One region of the Limnohabitans sp. Rim8 genome, then DNA from elsewhere that is predicted to be linked to it. Evidence: predicted binding sites of a transcription regulator. Region 1 holds the regulator's gene; the other holds the start of a gene.

The links. The regulator HrcA, encoded in region 1, represses chaperone genes, less so after heat shock. The targets are predictions, from matches to a motif close to TTAGCACTCNNNNNNNNNGAGTGCTAA.
Positions count from the first base shown of each region.
Region 2: the regulator HrcA is predicted to act here: its motif matches at 1,852-1,878, upstream of rpoH (RNA polymerase sigma factor RpoH).

Region 1 is NZ_CALPTI020000022.1:22,104-26,703, forward strand. Features, by position in the region: gene Q1M54_RS13305 (DUF4062 domain-containing protein) at 5-1,120, shown strand; gene hrcA (heat-inducible transcriptional repressor HrcA) at 2,022-3,026, opposite strand; gene Q1M54_RS13315 (NAD kinase) at 3,055-3,948, shown strand; gene recN (DNA repair protein RecN) at 3,952-4,600, shown strand, end outside.
Region 2 is NZ_CALPTI020000002.1:174,635-179,234, forward strand. Features, by position in the region: gene Q1M54_RS02170 (tripartite tricarboxylate transporter substrate binding protein) at 1-781, opposite strand, end outside; gene rpoH (RNA polymerase sigma factor RpoH) at 890-1,822, opposite strand; gene ftsY (signal recognition particle-docking protein FtsY) at 1,989-3,050, opposite strand; gene Q1M54_RS02185 (pitrilysin family protein) at 3,058-4,503, shown strand; gene Q1M54_RS02190 (pitrilysin family protein) at 4,518-4,600, shown strand, end outside.

The DNA.
Region 1 (4,600 bases):
CTTCTTGGCTAAATCACTCATAAAAGTAATGCTGTCCAGCCGATGTCTCGACGCGTTCCCCACAGGTACAAAGTCCAAACTGACTGACCTACGAAAGGAACTGAAGGCCGAAATCGAATCCGCCCACGTGCTGGGGAGAAGGCTGTTCGAGGTCTGGATCAACGAAGACGCACCGCCGGCCGGAGGCACACAAGACAGTTGGGATACCTGTCTACAGGCTGTTCGCGATTGCGATGTACTCATTGTTCTGTCAAACGGCAATGCGGGTTGGGCCGCAGGCAAGCAGGATATCGGCATTTGCCATGCGGAGTACATGGAGGGCCTTCGCTCGGCGCAGGCCAAGGTGCGCCTAGTAGCGCTGCCGAACGTGGCCGATGCCAAGGGAGCGGCAGGCAAACGCAACCGGCGCTTTCAGGACTATCTTTCGCGGCAGACGGCCTTTCGCGGCGGCGAGGTTAAAACCGTGGCTGATGCGAAAAAGCGTGTATTCGAGGCGCTCTCGGATGCCCTGATCTCGCTGGCACAACGGGGTGTGTTGGCTGGCGCATCGGCGCGCTTTGATGTTGGCGCAGCCCTGGATTGGACTCGACTTGACTTCCGTCAACGAAAAATGGCTATGGAGTCGACGCTCAAAACGGCCTTGAGTGGGCTCAAAGGTGCCAAGGCCGTGGACGGAGGCGTGGTGGTCAAGCTGGATGGCAAAGACGTTGCAGTTGTGGTTCACGCAATTCCGGCCGCGTTCGGCGTGGCCGCCGCGCGCGAGTTAGTGGGAAGGCCCTTCCTAGAGGATCATCAGCGTATCGAGTTGCTGACTTCTGCGCATGGGCCATTGCATTTGATCGCCTGTCACCGGGGCGCTACGGAAACCCAGGCTACGTCGCTTCTGGGATTTCCAGACGCTACGGTGGTGAGCGGCCCCTTTGGGGTGTTCGTAGCGGATGACGTGCAGAAGATGCAATTCGCCTTCTTGGCCAACTGTCGAGACGACTCGCAGACGCGACACGCCAGTCAACGTTTTTTTGAATGGTTACAACAGACCGGCGAGGGGGCCTTGGTGGCCCGCAGGGCAGTATCTCGCGCTCGGATCGTCAAGCTGGTGGCGAAAGAAATGAATACCTGAGGTGGCTGAAGATTAGGCTTGGAAGGTGAGCGCGCTCTATACGACCGGTGTTTGATTAAGCCGCCATTAGAGGCGGTCCATGTTGTATTCCGCAATCAGCCTGGTTGGGCTCTGCCGTAACCTCAAGTCAACGATGATTTTTTGTTGTCTGGTCAATCATGAGGGGCAAGATTCACATCAAACTTCCTTGCCCGAACCCGCATAAATCCTAGGCTTTCCTCTTGGGCACGACCAAGAGAAAACAGAGAAAGAGAGAGATTTCGGGCCAAAAAATGGGCCACTCCCGATTTCTCGGCCATCTACGGCCAAGAGACTTTTTCAGGAATGGCGCCATTACAGGCCCGCAACGGGATACATGAACGGTTGAGAGAACCGTTCATGAGTAATAAATGGTAGGGCGTGACAGACTTGAACTGTCGACCAAAGGATTCTGGTTTGTGTAGCTTTCACTACTCCCTGGACTATGCCTTCACCATGGCTTGCGCTTTAGGTGGACGCCGTCTAGTCTCTACACGTTCAGGGTGCTTTCGCACCTAGCTTCGCTCGGCATTGGCGTATGCATCACTGCACTTAGCTTTCACCGAATTTGACGTCATTCACACGAAGAGTTTCCTACCTCGGTGCACAATTTTCATGAGTCCTCTGCTCTAACCAACTGAGCTAACGCCCCTTAAAACATACTGATTCTAGGCTCTGGGCCACTCCAACTTTACTGCTTAAATTTTCAGCAAAGTGTGGAAGCGGTGTGGAAGCAAATTTTGACAACTGTGGCGCTGTAACCCGTTGATTTCATTGAGGATTTATAGACAACTTAAGTTCTTAAGTTGTTTATGAGTCCTCTGCTCTAACCAACTGAGCTAACGCCCCAACCGAAGACTTGATTGTAGTGGGCCTCAAACGCTTATTTGGACTGGCTCAGAGCGTTGCTCACCAAGCGCGAGGTGATGTTGACGATTTGGATCATACGGTCATAGGGCATACGGGTTGGGCCAATCACGCCCAAAGTGCCGACAACCTGGCCATCCACCTCATAAGGCGCGCTAACAACCGACAGCTCTTGCATGGGCACGATCTGGCTTTCTCCGCCAATGTAGATGCGAACGCCTTCGGCTTGGCTGGACACGTCCAGCAAGCGCATGAGCTGGGTTTTCTGTTCAAACAGATCAAACGCCCGGCGCAAATGGCCCATGTCACTGGAAAAGTCACTCACCGACAAAAGGTTGCGTTCACCGGCAATGACCACCTCATTTTGGTCTTCGGCCAAAGCTTCTGTGCTGACCTGAACAGCCGCTTGCATGAGCGTGGCGATTTCACTTTGCAGGCTGACCAACTCTTGCTGCACACGGCTGCGCACCTGTTCGATGGCCATACCAGCGTAGTGGGTGTTCAAAAAATTAGACGTTTCGATCAGCTGACTTTGCGAGTAATCGGTCTCGGTGAACAAGATGCGGTTTTGCACATCGCCTTCGGGCGAGACAATGATGACCAATAAGCGCCGCTCAGACAGACGTAAAAATTCGATATGCCGAAAAACAGACGGCCTGCGCGGCGTCATGACCACGCCCACAAAATGTGAGAGGCTGGACAGCAAGTTGGCCGCGCTGGCGATCACCTTTTGCGGCTGATCGGGAATCAGGGCGGGGGTTTCGAGGCCATCGCGCTGCACCGTGAGCATGGTGTCCACAAACAGGCGGTAGCCCCGGCTGGTCGGGATGCGCCCGGCCGAAGTGTGGGGGCTGGCGATCAGCCCCAACTCTTCAAGGTCAGACATGACATTGCGGATAGTGGCAGGCGACCAGTCAAGGCCCGAGGCCTTGGAGAGCGTGCGAGAGCCCACAGGCTGACCATCCGCAATATAGCGTTCAACCAGGGCTTTGAGCAATAACTTGGCACGATCATCTAGCATGCGGTCATTTTAATGATGTAATTTGAGAATGAGATCCAAGTTTCGTCACGTTGCACTTTTTGGTAAATACCACACCACCGCTCACGGTGGGGCGCTGGAGAGTTCGCGCCGCGCCCTGGACGACGTGGCCCAGTTCTTAACGCGGCAAGGCTGCGACGTGGTGCTGGACCAAGAAACGGCCTCGCACACAGGTATGAACCAGTACCCTGCGCTGGAGATGACGGAGATTGGAAAACAGTGTGATCTGGGCTTGGTCATTGGGGGCGATGGCACCATGCTGGGCATTGGCCGCCAGATGGCCCAGTTCAATTTGCCGCTGATAGGCATCAACCAAGGGCGACTGGGTTTCATCACCGACATCCCCTTGCAAAGCTACCAGGATGTGTTGCTGCCCATGCTGCAGGGCCACTACCAAACCGAAGACCGCAGCCTGCTTCAGGCCCACGTCATGCGCGACCAGCGTAGCGTTTTCAACGCTTTGGCCATGAACGACGTGGTGGTCAACCGGGGCGGCACCTCGGGCATGGTGGAGTTGCGGGTCGAGGTCGATGGCCGTTTTGTTTCAAACCAACGCGCCGACGGACTGATCATCGCCACGCCCACAGGTTCCACCGCCTATTCTTTGTCGGTGGGTGGCCCTTTGATGCACCCTGCAATCGGCGGCTGGGTCATGGCCCCGATAGCACCGCACACGCTGTCTAACCGGCCCATTGTGTTGCCCGAGTCGTCCGAGATCAGCATCGAGATCGTGGCAGGGCGTTATGTCAGCGCCAACTTCGACATGCAGTCGCTGGCCGACCTGATTTTGGGTGATCGGATTGTCGTCAAGCGCTCCGAGCACAGGGTGCGGTTTTTGCACCCTGCGGGTTGGAACTACTTTGACACCTTGCGCAAAAAAATGCACTGGAATGAGGGCGCTTAAGCCGTGGCACTGACGCACATCACTTTGCGCGACTTTGTGATCGTGCAGACTTTAGAGCTTGACTTGACGCCAGGCTTCAGCGTCCTGACGGGGGAAACGGGCGCCGGCAAATCCATCTTGATTGATGCGCTGCAACTGGCATTGGGCGCCCGAGCCGAATCGGGCGTGGTGCGAGAAGGCGCCAGCCGATGTGAGGTTTGCGCCGAATTCGACCCCACGCCCGCGATTCAAACTTGGCTTGAGACGGCGGGCTTTGATACCAACGCTTCTTTGCTGCTGCGGCGCACTGTGGACACCGCTGGCAAAAGCCGCGCTTGGATCAACGGCAGCCCGGCCACCGCCACGCAACTGCGCGAGCTGGGCGAGCAGCTTTTGGACATTCATGGCCAGCACGCCTGGCAAAGTCTGACTCGGCCTGACGCGGTACGCGGACTGCTGGACGCTTACGCCGGCATCGACACCCGCCACCTCAAAGCCTCTTGGCAAAGCTGGCGGCAAGCGCAGCAAGCTTTGGCTGATGCAGAGCAGTCACAAAGCACGCTGGCCAACGAGCGCGAGCGGCTGGCCTGGCAAATCGGTGAGTTGGAAAAGCTCAACCCGCAAATGGACGAATGGCGAGAGCTGAGCACCCAGCACAGCCGCTTGGCCAATG
Region 2 (4,600 bases), on a different contig from region 1:
CTGCATTCCAAATTTCCAACTGGTAATCTTTGACGCCGATTTCCGCCAAGCTGGGCACTTCTGCGGCCACCGAGCTGCGGCCGCTACTGGAGGCCCCAATGGCCCGCAATTTGCCCGCACTGACTTGCGCAGCCGACATGGCCGGTGGCAACAAGGCCAACTGCACCTGACCCCCCAGCAAAGCTGTGATGATTTGCGGGTTGCCGGGGTAGGGCACATGCACGGGTGCAATGTTGGCCTTGGTTTTGAGCAGTTCCATGCCCAAGTGCGCCACGGTGCCGACACCTGGTGACGCATAGCTGAGTTGGTTGCCTGACTTTTGGGCCCAGCTCAACCACTCTTTGGCGGTCTGCCCAGGAGCGTTCGCCGGCACGGTCAGGACCAACGGCGCTTTACCAATCAGGCTGATGGGGGCGAGGTCTTTGAGTGGGTCATAGGGCACCTTGGGGTTCAAGATGCGGGCAATGGTCATGTTGCCGTTGATCATCAGGCCCAAAGTGTGACCGTCGGTGGACTTGGCGACGAAGTCGGCAGCGATGTTGCCACCAGCGCCCACTTTGTTTTCAACGATCACGTTTTGCCCCAATGCTTTGGACAAAGGCTCGGCCAGTGCGCGTGCTGTCAGGTCGGGGCTGGAGCCGGCGGGAAAACCCACCACCAGACGCACAGTTTGCGTGGGCCATTTGGCCGCCCATGTGGGTGCTGCGGCCAGCAAGAAAACGGCGCCTATGGCCTGGGCCAACAGGCGACGTGGAAAGCGGACGGTGGTGAGTGTGTTCATGGTAAAAAATCTTCAATAAAACAGCAAACACTGTAGCTTAAAGCGGGCGAAAAAATACCCGGACTGAGCCGGGTAACTGAGCGTCAGACGCTGGGAAAGAATAAACCTTCAAGCGAACTCGACCAGCGCCTTTTTCATCTTTTTCATAGCGGCAACTTCGATCTGGCGAATGCGCTCGGCGCTGACGCCGTATTCGTCGGCCAAATCATGCAGTGTCATGCCACCCGAGCCGTTGTCGTTGACCTTGAGCCAACGCTCTTCGACGATGCGGCGGCTGCGTTCGTCCAGCGCATTCAAGGCACTGGCCAGGCCGTCACTGGCCATCACGTCGCGCTGGTGTGCTTCGATCATGGCGGTGGGCTCATGGTTCACATCGGCCAGGTAGGCGATGGGGCCAAAAGCTTGCTCTCCGTCGTCAGAGGGGGCGGGGTCGAGCAGCACATCGCCGCCGGACATGCGCATTTCCATCTCACGCACATCCTCGCCCTTGACGTTCAGGCTGTGGGCCATGGACGCCACTTGGTCGGGGGTCAGGGTGTCGCGGTGCGTGCCTGCATCGGCGTCGGACTTGTAGCCTTGTTTCATGGAGCGCAGGTTGAAAAACAACTTGCGCTGTGCCTTGGTGGTGGCCACCTTGACCATGCGCCAGTTTTTCAGGATGTACTCGTGGATCTCGGCCTTGATCCAATGCAGCGCGTAGCTCACAAGGCGCACACCTTGCTCGGGGTCAAAGCGCTTGACCGCTTTCATCAGGCCCACATTGCCTTCTTGGATCAGGTCGCCGTGCGGCAGGCCATAACCTAAATATTGGCGCGACACGGACACCACCAAACGCAGGTGCGAGAGCACCAGCTTGCGGGCGGCCTCAAGGTCGTCGTTGGCTTTGAGTTGGCGGGCGGCTTCCTGCTCTTCCTCAAGGGTGAGCATCGGCATGCGGTTGACCGCAGAAATATAGGCGTCGAGGTGGCCGAGCGAGGGCACCACCGCCCAAGGGTTGCTCAGCGTGATGGCAGTGGCGGGGGAACCAGTTTGAATGTTCATACCAGAACTCCTTTCAGAATACCCCAATATTAGCACTCTCTGGTGAGGAGTGCCAAAAGGGGGTTGCCAAATTGGCGCCGGGCGGCAGGTGGCCGAACTTCACCATTTTGGGCAATGTCTGCCCGTCAGTCTGTGTGCTGGAAGACGCGTCAAGTGCTGCAGTTGGTTAGCTCAGCAGGGCTTGAGCAAACTCACGGGCATTGAAAGTTTCCAGGTCTTCCAGCTTCTCACCTACGCCAATGAAGTAAACCGGAATCGGCTTTTCGCGGGCAATGGCGCACAGCACCCCGCCCTTGGCTGTACCGTCCAGTTTGGTCACGATCAGGCCTGTCAGGCCCAAGGTGTCGTCAAAAGCCTTGACCTGGGCCAAGGCGTTTTGTCCGGTGTTGCCATCGATCACCAGCAGCACCTCGTGCGGGGCCGAGCCGTCGGCCTTTTGAACCACACGCTTGATTTTTTTCAGCTCTTCCATCAGATGGGTTTGAGTGGGCAGGCGACCGGCCGTGTCCACCAGCACCACGTCCCGGCCCCGAGCGCGGCCTGCGCTGACGGCGTCAAAGCTCACAGCTGCTGGGTCGCCGCCTTGCTGGCTGACAATCTCGACCGTGTTGCGGTCAGCCCAGACAGCCAGTTGCTCCTTGGCAGCGGCGCGGAAGGTGTCGGCGGCGGCCAGCAGCACGCTCAGCCCCTCGTCTGCCAGATGCTTGGTCAATTTGCCAATGGAGGTCGTCTTGCCCGCGCCGTTGACGCCAGCCACCATGATGACAGTGGGCTGGTGGTCGCCAATGGCCAAAGGCTTTTGCAGAGGCAGCAGCAAGTCGGTGATGGCATCGGCCAACAGGTTTTTGACCTGAGCTGGTTCGGTGGCCTTGCTGTCTTTCACGCGGCGTTTGAGGTCTTGCAGCAAATGCTCGGTGGCTTTGACGCCTGTGTCGGCCACCAGAAGTGCTGTTTCCAGCTCTTCATACAGCTCGTCATCGATGCGTGTGCCCGTGAAGACGGTGGTGATGCTGGAGCCGGTTTTGCGCAGGCCCGCCTTCAGGCGGTCAAGCCAGCCCTGACGGGCAATGGGGGCTGCGGGCGCTTCAGAGGGCAGGTTTGTGGGTGCCAAGGGAATGTTGGCAGCCGTTGCAACAGCCGGTAAGTCAGCAGTTGGGGTCGATGGGACCTCGGCAATTGGGGATTTTTTTTTGAAGAAACTGAACATGGCTTGGATTTCAAGGATCATGCATTCTATGAAACCGAACTTTCTCTTGGCACTTTCCATGGCAACAGCCTTGTGGGGCGCTGCCGCGAGCGTTCTCGCGCAGGCTCCACAGGGGTCACAAAACTCGGCCAATGCCGCAGCCAATCCGGCCGCTGTGGCGCAAGTGCACACCTTCACATTGGCCAACGGCATGGCCTTGTGGGTCAAGCCCGACCGCCGTGCCCCGACGGCGGTGCACATGGTGTGGCTGCGTGTGGGCTCTATGGACGAGGTGGATGGCACCAGTGGCGTGGCCCATGTGCTGGAGCACATGCTGTTCAAGGGCACGCCCAACTTGGCAGCCGGTGAGTTTTCGCGCCGAGTGGCGGCTCTGGGAGGGCGCGAAAACGCGTTCACTGCCAAGGACTACACCGGCTATTTCCAGCAGATACCTTCCGCGCAACTGGAAGCCGTGATGCGCTTGGAGTCTGACCGCTTTGCCAACAACCAGTGGCCAGACAGCGAATTCATCAAGGAGCTGGAGGTGGTCAAAGAAGAGCGCCGCCTGCGCACCGATGACAACCCCCGTGCACAGCTGCACGAAATGCTGTCGGCCACCGCTTTGGTCGCTTCGCCTTACCGTCGTCCCATCGTAGGCTGGATGAGTGACCTTGAAGCCATGACAGCGCAAGATGCCCGCGACTTTTACCGCAAGTGGTACTCGCCGGCCAACGCCGTGGTGGTGGTGGCAGGCGATGTCGATCCGATGCGCGTCAAGGCCTTGGCCGACCAATACTACGGCGTGATCCCTGCCCGTGCCGTACCCGATCGCAAGCCGCGCGATGAGCCTGCGCAGCAAGGCCTGCGTCGTTTCGAGTTCAAGGCCCCGGCCGAACAGTCTTATGTGGCGTTGGCTTTTAAAGTGCCAAGACTGGCCAGCTTGGCCCCTGCGCCCGAGCACGACGAGGCGCTGGCTCTGACCGTGTTGGCTGCGGTTCTGGACGGCTACAGCGGTGCCCGGCTAGACCGTGCCCTGACCCAAGGTGAAAATCGCTTGGCCGACAGTGCGGGGGCCTACAACGGCCTCATGGGACGCGGTCCACAGTTCTTTTATCTGGAAGGTGTGCCCGCCAAAGGCCAAACGCCAGAAGCACTGGAGGCGGCCTTGCGTGCCCAGGTGCAGCGCGTGGCCACCGAAGGCGTGACCGAAGCCGAGCTGCAGCGCGTCAAGACCCAATGGGTAGCGGGCGAAATCTACAAACTGGACTCGGTGTTCAACCAAGCCCGCGAACTGGGCGTGGCCTGGACCCTGGGCTTACCGCCAGACTACGGAACACAACTGATTGCCCGTTTGCGCCAAGTCACACCTGGCCAAGTGCAAGCCGTGGCGCAAAAGTATTTTGGCGACGACAGCCTCACGGTGGCCATTTTGCGGCCACAGCCTTTGTCGGGTCAGCCTCGTCCGCGCCGCCCATCTGCGGGTGCGCGACATTGAACCCGGTGAACGTCATGCACAACCACACCACCATGCGAACCAGTTTTTTTCTTCTTAAAGTCCGCAAAACCCTTGGATTTAGCAGTTTTGTGCTGGC